DNA from 3 places in the Amycolatopsis sp. cmx-11-32 genome. Region 3 is predicted to be linked to each of the others. Evidence: predicted binding sites of a transcription regulator. Region 3 holds the regulator's gene; each other region holds the start of a gene.
What was found. The regulator HspR, encoded in region 3, represses chaperone genes until heat shock. The targets are predictions, from matches to a motif close to ANNTTGAGTNNNNNNNACTCAANNT.
Positions count from the first base shown of each region.

Region 1: the regulator HspR is predicted to act here: its motif matches at 2,034-2,058, upstream of lon (endopeptidase La).
Region 2: the regulator HspR is predicted to act here: its motif matches at 1,786-1,810, upstream of ACM6LR_RS10715 (adenylate cyclase).

Region 1 is NZ_JADNQN010000001.1:578,299-582,211, reverse strand. It holds gene lon (endopeptidase La) at 1-2,017, opposite strand, end outside; gene ACM6LR_RS02855 (SAM-dependent methyltransferase) at 2,339-3,187, opposite strand; gene ACM6LR_RS02850 (GNAT family N-acetyltransferase) at 3,225-3,913, opposite strand, start outside.
Region 2 is NZ_JADNQN010000003.1:391,791-395,703, reverse strand. It holds gene ACM6LR_RS10720 (hypothetical protein) at 1-814, opposite strand, end outside; gene ACM6LR_RS10715 (adenylate cyclase) at 817-1,785, opposite strand; gene ACM6LR_RS10710 (hypothetical protein) at 1,985-2,872, shown strand; gene ACM6LR_RS10705 (hypothetical protein) at 2,891-3,325, shown strand; gene ACM6LR_RS10700 (hypothetical protein) at 3,340-3,717, opposite strand; gene ACM6LR_RS10695 (hypothetical protein) at 3,741-3,913, opposite strand, start outside.
Region 3 is NZ_JADNQN010000002.1:487,455-491,367, forward strand. It holds gene ACM6LR_RS07065 (globin domain-containing protein) at 1-542, shown strand, start outside; gene ACM6LR_RS07070 (lytic polysaccharide monooxygenase) at 701-1,456, shown strand; gene ACM6LR_RS07075 (DUF305 domain-containing protein) at 1,441-2,055, shown strand; gene ACM6LR_RS07080 (heat shock protein transcriptional repressor HspR) at 2,101-2,532, opposite strand; gene dnaJ (molecular chaperone DnaJ) at 2,538-3,716, opposite strand; gene grpE (nucleotide exchange factor GrpE) at 3,750-3,913, opposite strand, start outside.

The DNA.
Region 1 (3,913 bases), on a different contig from region 3:
GCACCGACTCCTTCATCACGTCACCCAGCTGACCGGTCAGTGACAGCCCGGTCGAGCCGGACTCGGGATCCGCCAGCGACGCCTCGATGTAGAGGACGTCACCACCGGCGCCGGTCACGGCCAGACCGGTCGCGACGCCGGGGGTCGACGTGCGCTGCGTCGACGCGGGCAGTGAGGACTCCGGCAGGTGCCGCGGGCGGCCGAGGTAGGTCTCGAGCCCGTCGGCGTCGATGGTCAGCGGCAGCTCGACCTCGTCCAGCGCGACCTTGGTCGCCACCTTGCGCAGCACCTTCGCGATGGTCCGGTTCGCGTTGCGCACCCCGGCTTCCCGCGTGTACTCGGCGGCGATGCGGCTGAACGCGTCGTCGGTCAGCGTGACGTCGTCCTTGACGAGGCCCGCGCGGTTCAGCTCGCGGGGGAGCAGGTGGTCGCGGGCGATGGTGACCTTCTCGTGCTCGGTGTAGCCGTCGAGGGTGACCAGCTCCATCCGGTCCAGCAGCGGACCGGGGATGGTTTCGAGCGCGTTCGCCGTCGCGAGGAACACGACGTCGGACAGGTCCAGCTCGACCTCGAGGTAGTGGTCGCGGAACGTGTGGTTCTGTTCCGGGTCCAGCACCTCCAGCAGTGCCGCCGTCGGATCGCCGCGGTAGTCGGCGCCGACCTTGTCGATCTCGTCGAGCAGCACGACCGGGTTCATCGAGCCCGCTTCCTTGATGGCGCGGACGATCCGGCCGGGCAGCGCGCCGACGTAGGTGCGGCGGTGACCGCGGATCTCGGCCTCGTCACGGATGCCGCCGAGCGCGACGCGGACGAACTCGCGGCCCATCGCCTTCGCCACGGACTCGCCGAGCGACGTCTTGCCGACTCCGGGAGGGCCGGCGAGCGCGAGCACCGTGCCAGCCCCTCGCCCACCACCACCCTCAACGGAGCTTCGCCCTGCCTCGATCCCGCGGCGTCCGCCGACCGGGCCGAGACCCGACTCCGCGCGGCGCTTGCGGACGGCCAAGTACTCGATGATGCGTTCCTTCACGTCGTCGAGACCGGCGTGATCGGCGTCGAGGATCTCGCGCGCGGCGGCGATGTCGTGGACGTCGGTGGTGCGGTTGTTCCACGGCAGCTCGAGGACGGTGTCCAGCCACGTGCGGATCCAGCCGCCCTCGGGGGACTGGTCGGACGTCCGCTCCAGTTTGTCCACTTCGGACAGTGCGGCCTTCTTGACGGCGTCCGGCAGTTCGGCGCCCTCGACGCGGGCGCGGTAGTCGTCGTCGTTGGCGGTGCCGTCGAGTTCGCCCAGCTCCTTGCGGATCGCTTCGAGCTGGCGGCGCAGCAGGAACTCCTTCTGCTGCTTCTCCATGCCCTCCTGGACGTCCTTGCGGATGGTGTCGGTGACCTCGAGCTCGGCCAGCTGCTCGCGGCTCCACTTGAGGGCCTTTTCGAGCCGTGCCGAAACATCGAGCGTGGAAAGCAGCTCGAGCTTCTGCTCGGTCGTCAGGTAGGACGAGTTGCCCGCGAGGTCGGCGAGCGCGGACGGGTCCTCGACCTCCTGGACCGCGTCGATCATCTGCCAGCCGCCACGCTGCTGGAGGATCGCGAGGACGACGCTCTTGTACTCGGTCGCGAGCTTCGCGGAATTGTCGTCGGTGGTCTCGGTGGCGACCTCGACGTGAACCCAGCGGGCGGCACCGGGGCCGTCGGCGATCCGGCCGACGACGGCGCGGCGGGTACCACGCAGCAGCACCGCGGTCTTGCCACCGGGCACGCGGCCGATGCGCTCGACGGTCGCGATGGTGCCGAGCTCGGCGTACTCGCCGTGGACACGGGGAACGATCAGCACCTCGGCCTTGCTGGCCGCGCCGGACCGGATCCCCGGGAAGGAAGTCTGGGCAGGCGTGTTGGCCTGGGCGGACTCCACCGCGGCGCGCGTCTCCGTGTCGGCGAGGTCGAGCGGGACGATCATGCCCGGCAGCACGACGTCGTCATCGAGCGGGAGGACGGGCAGGAGGCGGTTGTCGGTCATCTGTGCACTCCTCGGTTAGTTGAGTCTGCTTAGCTCAACTCTCCGATCGACCCGTTTGTTTCCTTCTCGCGTTCGCCGTCAGCGATACCCACCCCTCCGACCTCCGTGCCCCAACGCGGCACGGTTAGCCCGCGAAAGGCGACGCGTCGCCCCTGGAGGTCGGACCTTTGAAGCGATCAAGCGTCACTAAGGCCCCCTTAGAGACGTAGAACGTCGCCACGGGGCCCTCAGGCCATCCGCTCCCCGGTCCTCCGACGTCTACGACCCAACGCGTGACACTTAGCCCGCTAAAGGCGACGCGTCGCGGTCAGAGGTCGGAGGTCAGGGGTGGGTGGCGACACCGCACCAGGCGAATGGCCGGGCGCCTTCCTCGTCTCGCCGCAGTTCTCGCACCGGCCGCCAGTCGGGCAGGTTGACGACGCCGGGTTCCAGCAGCGGCCAGTCCCCGAAGAGGGGCTCGATCTCTTCGCGGTCCCGCATCCACACGGGGTTGCTCGTCTTCCGGTACTGCTCGACCATCCAGCGGAGTCCGTCGGCGTCCTCGCCGGTCTGGCCCCCGAAGCTCATGTGCGACAGTCCCAGCCAGCTGCCCGGCGCCAGCGCGTTCCGGTAGGTCGCGACCAGCGCTGGCGGATCGTCGTGCGGCCCGGCGAAGTGCAGCACGGCCATCATCATCAGGCACACCGGCTGCGAGAAGTCGATCAGCCGCAGCGTCTCCGGATGCCGCAGGACGTCCTTGGGCCGCCGCATGTCCGCATGGACGATCCCGGCCCAGTCGGTCGCCTTATGCCGTTCGAGGATCAGTTCCGCGTGCGCCACCGCCACTGGCTCGTAGTCGACGTACACGACCTTCGCCGTATCGCCCGGCTCCAGTTCCTCTTCGACGATCTCGTGCACGTTCCCGGCGGTCGGGACACCGGAGCCCAGATCGACGAACTGCCGGATCCCGGCGTTCAGCGCCGCGCGCACGACGCGGTTCATGAACTCGCGGTTGTGCCGCGCGCCCGGTTTGACCCACCGCCACTGCCGTTCCAACGCGCGGGCGAACTCACGGTCGACGGCCCAGTTGTGAGTCCCGCCGAGGAACCAGTCGTAGATCCTCGCCGCGGACGGCTTTTCGGTGTCGACCCCGGTCGGCGCCACCGGGGCCGCGTCATCGTCCCTGGTCACAGAAACCCCCTGATCCTCGACGATCAGCCTAGCGGGGTCAGGGCACCGCCGGCCGCCGCTGCCAGTACGTCCAGAGCGGCCGGTAGCCCTGCGCGTACCAGAACGGCGTCGAGCGCGGATTGGCCAGCGCGTGGTGCAGCAGCACGGCTTCGGTCCCGCATTCGTCGAAGACCTGGTGCGCGTGCGCGGCGAGCGCCGACCCCACCCCGCTCGACCGCGCCGGTTCGGCCACCGCCAGCGACGACAGGTAGCCGACCCGGTCGGCCGCGACCCGGTCGCCGATCCACGACGTCTCGTCGGGGAACTGCACCCGCACCATGCCCAGCGCGCGCCCGTACAGCTCGGCGATCCACAAGGTCGGATTTTCGCGGCCCAATTGTTTCGACAGGTCCGCGGTGATCGCTTCCTCCGCGCCCTCGCGCAACGTGACAGAACCGAACTGCGCGTCATAACGCTGCAATTCCAGCTCGAGCCCGACGGCGGTTTCGAGATCATCCGCTTCGGCGGGCCGGATGTGCACTCCGGGAGTGGCGGGCGCTCCCGTCACGGCCAGCCGATCGGCTGGACGGACCGCGATCACCAGCACCGGGGCGAATCCGCGGCGCAGCAATTCGGCCGAGCCGGGCGAATCGCGGCTGGGCCGAACCACGGTCGCCGCCGTTTCGACATCCCCAGGTGGGGCGACCGCCTTCAGATGTTCATCCCATTGGGTGAGTAATGCGTCAA
Region 2 (3,913 bases), on a different contig from region 3:
GTTCCTTCAGCCCGATCGTGGCCGCGATCAGTTCGCACACCGCGCCGGGATCGTCGAGTTTGAGGAAGTTCTGGCCGAGCAGACCGCTCCAGTGCTCGCCGATCTCCGGGTCGTTGTAGTACGACGACTGGTTCGGCAGCACGAAGTAGACGTGCCACTTGCGGGCCAGCTCGCGGTACACCGACGCGGGGTCGATGTCCTCCCGCACGTCGTCACCGATCACCCGGCGGATGTGGCGGGCCTCCAGCGCGGGCTTGTTCAGCTCGTCGCCGATGAGGAACAGATAGCCCTTGCGGCCGCGGTTCTGCCACGCGTCGGTGACCACGTGCCGGGCCATGAAATAGGCGGCCAGTTCGTAGGACTCGCTCTTCTGTCCGCCACCACCGCCTTCGAGGAAGATCGTGCGCAGCTGCTCGTCCATCCGGTTGTCCGACTCGAACTGCCCGATCTGCAACGGCACCCGGTCGCTGTCGGCGTCGCCGATCGCACCGAAGAGGACCTGCGGGTCGGCCAGGTAACCCCGGCGTTTCAGCAGGCCGTGCAGTTTGCCGAGCTTGCCCTGCATGATCCGGGGCACCCGGCGCATCGAGCCGGTGACGTCGAACAGCACCGCGATCGGCGTCGAATCGGCGTGGTCGGCCGAATCCCGGCACTCCCGGACGGCGTTAGCCGGGTTGAGCGCTGCCGCCGCCTTCCATGCGGAAGCGGGCTTCTTGCGGAGACCGGCGCTGTAGCCGAAGTCGTCCTCCCCCTTGGCCGCGCGGAAAGTCTTCGCGGCGGCGTAGGCGTTGTCGTCCCAGTGTCCGTGTCCCATGGTCAGGCTCCTGTCTCGGGGATGGTGAAGGATCGGAAGGTGCGGGGGCCGTACAGCTCGGCGAGCAGGTTGTCGTACTCGTCGAGCAGATCAGCGGCGTCGGGCCGCTGTCCCGGGGCTTCCTGGGTGCACCACGTTGCGAACTCGCGTTGACGGGTTTCCCGTGGTGCCAGCAGCGAAAGCATCAATCTGTGCAGCATGTGGACGTCGGTGGCCGCGGTCATCGGCAGTCCTTTGTGGACCTCCGGCGGGTAGTCGATGGACTTGTCCGCCGCCAGCGGGAGCACACCTTCCTCGACGGCGAAGGACCAGCCTGCCAGGACGATGCCGTGTCGCTCGGGGTGGACCAGCACGTTGTCCGCGGTGAGGTGGCCGTGGACGACACCCGCGCGGTGCGCGCCCGCCACGGCGCGCAGTAGGCGCCGGTGCATCCAGGCGTAGTCGCGGCCGTCGAGCCCGTCCGGGAAGGCTTTCGCGATGTCGGCGAGGGTGGTGAACCCGTCGACGAGCGGGTCGAGGACGCTGAACGCGCGGTCGCCCCGCGCCACCGGGCCCGAGGTGTCGATCAGGCGTGGATAGTACGGGCGCAGCCAGCGGTGCCGTTCGGTGAAGCCGTCGAGCGTGCGCAACGCCGCCCACTCGGCGTGGATCAGCGGGTTGAGCGCCGGATCGCGCACGATTTTGACCAGGTGAGGGCTGGTGGTGCGATAGGTCGTCGCGACGCTGCCCACCGCGTGCGGCCGGGTCAACGGATAAGCCGCCGTCGCGGTGGTGACGGTTTGGTGCCGGGATTGCTTCCAATCGGCATAGAAGCGATTGAGGGTGGCGGCCGCCTTATGGGCTCGAGGGTCGCCGGGATTCCGGTCGGGGTGGAGGACGGCCGCCAGATCGCGGTAGCGGTGGTGGGCGAACAGAGTGGCCGCGTCGACCGCGTCCTCGATCGTCGTCACGGCGTCGTCCCTGGTGAGCATGGTTTGAGTCTAGACGACTCTTACCTGGTTCGGCAAGGGGGTCCGTATGCCCGCCGACGACGGGCGAAGAAGCGAAATGGTTACGGAAACGGTCGTGTAGGTACAAATCCCGTGCCGTTCGACCGCTCCGGAGAATAGACTGAAGTGGCCGAACAAGGGGGTGGTGACCTTTCCGGAACAGTCGCGGAAAAGCCAAGGGGTGGCCGTTCTGCTCGCGATCGGAATCGTGCTGGGATCCATCGCGGCTTTCGCCGGGAGATGGACGGCCGAGGGGCTGGCCGGAAGGTACGATTTACGCGCGGTGGTCTCTGTGTCGGATTCCAAGACCACCGAAGGACAGAACGGCCCGCACACCACTTACGAGATCATGGCCGTCACGGAAAACGGCCGTGCGCTCGAGCTGCCGACGGCCGAGACGTTCGGCCTCGCGGAGCCGGTGATCGTGCGGCTTTCCTCGCTGACGGACCGGGTGCTGTCCGTCCGTGGCGCGGACGCCGTGGTGGAAGCCCACCATCCGGGGGAGAAGATCACGGCGATGTCGATCGGCGGAGCGCTCGTGGTGCTCGGGGTCGTCGTGGCGTTCCTCGTGGCGAGGCCGGTGACCGTGCGTAAGTCGCTGTCGTTCCTGGCCGGGTTCGCCTTCGCCGCCTATGTCGTGCTGGCACCGCTCGGTTTCGGCGGGACGGCGTACCGCGAGGCGGCCGATCCCGTTCCGAACCTGTGGGAGCATCGCCGCGAGGCCTGGGGGCCGCCACCGGTGATCGGCAAGGGACAGACCGCGGTGTCGGGGGAGTCGGCCGTGCGTGTACTCGACAGCCGACCGGAGCCGCCAGAAGGAGCCGAGGCGTGGCTGAGCGGGTTCCGGGTCCTCACCTTGCAAATGGAGGCGTCCAGGCTGGGCGACACGGCTTTGGAGCTGTCAGCCGACGAGCACGGTGCCCCGCAACGGGTCAAGGACTGCGCGGGCGCTCCGGATGCTTTCGACGGCACCGCGGGTCTCGTCTGTTTCGTGGTTCCGGCCGGGTATCAGCCGAAGTACCTTCTCGTCGGCAATCTCGACCGGGAAGTCCTGCTGGCGCTCCAGTGATTCGAGGAAAGGAATTCCGTGCCGGAGAAACCATCGAATTCCGGGGTTCTTTCGCAGGTTTTGCAGTTCGCGATCCCGTTCCTCGTTCTCTTCGGGTTCGTCTGGGGGTTCTTCGGCTCCGATGTCCGTGAACTGAGCACCGGCGAGGACGTCACGATCACCGAAATCTCGGGGTGCACCGCGGAGGGATCCGCGGTCGGCGGGCAGACGCCCTACTGTGCCGGGAAGTGGCGGTTCGACGACGGGCGTACGGGAGGCGGCAGGATCGAAGGCGGCAAGACCACTGAAGGCGACAAGGTCTTCGTCGGCGACGGATTCGCCTACAGTTCGAGGTCCTCGCTGATCTGGAGCGTGTCGCTGAACGGTCTGCTGGGGCTGTTCCTGCTGGGCCTGGTGGTCGTCGGGGCCGTGCTCCACCGGCTGGACAAGGCCCGGCAGCGTCGCGAGGAGTGACGCCGCCGGGGTGCTCAGAGCCGGGTCGCTTCGATCTGCCGCTCGTCCTCCGTGGAGCAACTCGTCACCGGATCGTTCGGTCCGCTCCCGCACGTCCACGCGCCGATGACGACCGGCCCGGGGCCCTGCGGCGAAGCGGCTTCGGCGGGGGTCAGCTTGGCGAAGTAGTCCGTGAGCACCTGCGTCGCTTCGGCGCAGTCGGTCTTCCCGTGGGCGACGACCTTGTTCTTCGCGCTCTGAAACCCGGTGACCTCGCCACACGGTGTTCCAGTCGGGGCCTTTTCGGCAACGGGGGACGACGGCGCCGGCGCGGCCGACGGGGTGGGATCGGCGCCGCAGCCGCTCAGCACGACGACGGCCAGCAGGACAGGGAGTGCGGAGAAGCTCTTCATGGGCCCTTCTTCTCGGGGATGGTTCATTCGACGGGGACGACGGCGGCGAACACGTTCTGTTCGCCCTTGCCGCAACTGGTGCCGCCTTGCGCGGCGGGAGCGCCGGAGACGCACAGCCAGCCGTCGACGGTCTCGCTGACCGGCTCGTCCGAGCTCGCGGACTGGCGTCCGGCGATCGTCTTGTGGAACGAGCCGA
Region 3 (3,913 bases):
CGGCGACCGCGCCACACGACGACGGGATGTTGGAGTTCCACGTGCACGCCGTGCGCGGCGGCTGGGTCTCGCGCGCGATCGTCCACCACACCCGGGTCGGCGACGTTTGGCGCCTCGGCCCCTCACTCGGCGCGCTTTCGGTGCACCACACGGAAAACCGTTCGCTGCTGATGATCGGCGGGGGCACCGGGATCGCGCCGCTGCTCGCCCTGCTCGACGAAATGTCGCGCTGGAAGCACAACCCGCCGGTGCACCTGTTCTTCGGCGGCCGCGAACCGGAAGACCTCTACGCCCTCGACGATCTCCGCGGGCTGGCCGTCACCTGCCCTTGGCTGACGGTGACCCCGGTAACCGAGGAAGGCACCGTCCCCGGCGGTGACCGCGGCACGCTGGCCATGGCGGTCACGCAGCGCGGCGCCTGGAAGGACCGCGACGTGTACGTCGCCGGGTCTCCGGCGATGATCCGCGCGACGATCGCGAAACTGCTCGGCGCGGGCACGGACCTGGCGAGGATCAAGTACGACCCCTTCACCCTGGATTGAGCGGGCGATTCGTTCGTATTAGGCCGTTCGGCCGTACTACTTGGGCTTTACGCAGCAGTAGGTCCATGAACCATTGACCGCGGTCACCGTCGGATTTATGGTCTAGACCACATTGCTCCCCCTCGCGGGAACACCGTCGTTCCACCTCAGGAGCCGGCATGACCGTCAAACGCAAACTCGTGGCAGCCGCCGCCGGGGCGATCCTCGCCCCGATCGCCATCGTGGCCATCCCGCAGGTGGCCAGCGCGCACGGCTACGTGCTGACCCCGCCCAGCCGCCAGGCGAACTGCGCCCAGGGCAAAGTTTCCGGCTGCGGCAGCATCGCCTACGAACCGCAGAGCGTCGAGGGCCCCAAGGGGCTCCGCAGCTGCAACGGCGGCCTCCCCGGGTTCGCGCAGCTCAACGACGACTCGAAGCCGTGGCCCGCCGCTTCGGTCGGCAACAGCGTGACCTTCAACTGGAAGTTCACCGCCTACCACCGGACCACGAACTACGAGTACTACATCGGCGGCACCAGGATCGCCAACATCAGCGGGAACAACTCCGCGCCGAAGGACCCGACGTCCCACACGGTGAGCTTGAACGGCTTCAGCGGCCGCCAGAAGGTGCTCGCCATCTGGAACATCGCGGATACGCCGATGGCCTTCTACAGCTGCATCGACCTGCAGATCGGCGGCGGCAACCCGCCGACCAGCACCAGCAACCCGCCCACCACCAGCAACCCGCCCACGACGTCGAACCCGCCGACCAGCACCAGCAACCCGCCCGCGGGCGGCACCTGGGCGGCCGGGACGGCGTACGCGGTCGGCAGCACGGTCACCTACGGCGGCGCGAGCTACCGGTGCCAGCTGGCGCATACGGCGATCCAGGGCTGGGAACCGCCGAACACACCCGCGCTGTGGACGCGCCAGTGAGGCTCGGCCTGATACTCGTCGCCGGTCTCGTGGCCCTCGCGGGCTGCGGGACCGGTGATGGCTCACCCAGCACCGCCGGCGCCCCGATCTCCCCGCTCCCCCAGTCGGCGACGGGTGCCCCGGCGTCCGCGGAGTACAACGACGCCGACGTGATGTTCCTGCAGATGATGATCGCCCACAACGCACAGGGTGTGGAGATCGTCAAGCTGGTGCACGCCAAACAGGCGCAGCAACCGCAGCTCAAGGATCTCGCGGCGGCCATCGAGGCGACGCAGCAGACCGAGACCACCGACATGCGGAACTGGCTGAAGTCCTGGGGCAAACCCGAGACGGGCTCGATGGATCCGCACGCGCACCACCATCACGGCGGCGACGGGCTCACGGACAAAGGCCTGCTCGACGCCTTGTCCAAAAAGGACGGCAAGGAGTTCACCCTCGACTTCGCCGACATCTTCGTCGCACACCAGCACAACGGGGTCGCGCTGGCGAGGACCGAGCTGAAGGACGGCAAGAACCCGGAGTCGAAGGCGTTGGCCCAGCGGATCATGGACTCGCGCACCGGCGAGGTCCAGCAGATCCGGACACTGGTCCCCGGCTGACGACCGCGTTTAGTCCTCTAGTTGCGATTCTTCGCAACTAGAGGACTAATTGCGTTTCTTGGGCTTCCACACCACGAGTGCCGTCTGCTGGCGCAGCGGGACGAGGTCCTTGCGGTAGGAGGCATGCACGGCCGCCGCCGTCTGTTCGGCGGAGACGTACGCGGCCGTGAGTTCTTCCGTCAGCTCGCCGATCCGCGCACGAAGCGCGTCGACCTGGTTCTCCAGCTCGATAATCCGCTTGATGCCCGCGAGGTTGACACCGTCGGACTGGGACAGTCGCTGCACTTCACGCAGCAACGCGATGTCCCGCATGGAGTAACGACGTCCACCACCGGAGGTCCGGCCCGGCGACACGAGACCCTGGCGGTCGTAGGACCGCAGGGTCTGCGCGTGCAGGCCGGACAGCTGCGCCGCCACCGAGATGACGAACACCGGGGTGTCCTCGTCCGCACCGTCGTGCGGCAGCCCGCCGAACATCGTGCTCACCTGCCTTCGAGAAGTTCGGTGATCTCCGGTCGCGGGTCGTGCTCGGACATGGCCTCCGCGTAGGCCTCCAAGGCCTCACGGGCCTTGTCGTCCACTTTGGACGGAATGGCCGCCTGCAGGGTGACCAGCAGATCGCCCTGTGCGCCGTCCCGTTTGGCGATTCCCTTGCCGCGCACGCGAAGCACGCGGCCACTGGCCGTACCTTGCGGCACCTTCAGCGAGACCTTGCCCTCGAGCGTCGGCACGGTGATCGTGCCGCCGAGGGCCAGTTCCGCGAAGGACACCGGCACGGTGATCGTCAGGTCGAGGCCCTGCCGCCCGAACACCGGATGCGGCGCGACGTGCACGCGGACGTACAGATCGCCCGGCTGCGCGCCGCCGCGGCCCGGTTCACCCTGGCCGGCGAGCCGGATCCGCTGGTCGTCGGCGACGCCCGGCGGGATCCGCACGGTCAGCGTGCGGGTGCGGGTGCTGACGCCCTCGCCCGCGCATTCCGGGCAGGGGTCGTCGATGATCGTGCCGCGGCCGCGGCAGTCGCGGCACGGCTCGGAGAACGCGAACGCGCCCTGGCTCCGGCTGACCAGCCCGCTGCCCTGACAGTTCGAACACGTCCTCGGGGTGGTCCCCGGCTTCGCGCCGTTCCCGCCGCAGGTGGAACAGGTCGCCGGGCTCGACAGCCGCAGTGGCAGGGTCGCGCCCTTGACCGCCTCGGTGAAGTCGATCCGGACGTCGGTCTCCACGTCCGCGCCGCGCTGCGGCCGGTTCGCGGTGGCACCGGCGGCGCCGCCACGACGGCCGAAGAGGCCGCCGAGGATGTCGCCGAGCCCGCCGAAACCGGCCTGTTGCTGACCACCCGACTGGCCGAAGATGTCGCCGACGTCGAATCCGCCGCCACCGGCGCCGCCACCCGGGAAGCCGAAGCCACCGGGACCACCGGAGCCGAAGAGGCGCCGGGCCTCGTCGTACTCCTTGCGCTTGGACGTGTCGGAAAGAACGCCGTAAGCCTCGGAGACCGCCTTGAACTTCTTCTCCGCCTCCGCGTTGCCCGCGTTGGCGTCGGGGTGGTTCTCCTTGGCCAGCTTGCGATAGGCCTTCTTGATCTCGTCCGCGGTGGCGTCGGAGGAGACGCCCAGCTCACGGTAGAAGTCCTTACCGATCCATTCCCGTGCACTCATCGAACGTCTCCTCCTTTCACGCCGTATCGCCGATCAGCGGTTGTTCTCATCGAAGAGCTCGCCGTCGAGCGGCAGCTCGCCACCGACGGGCGGGTCGACCGGAGCAGCCTGCGCCTCCGGTGCGGGGGCCGCGCCGGGCTCGTGGTCGGTGACCCCGACCAGCGCCGCGCGAAGCACGCGCTCGCCGAAGCGGTAAC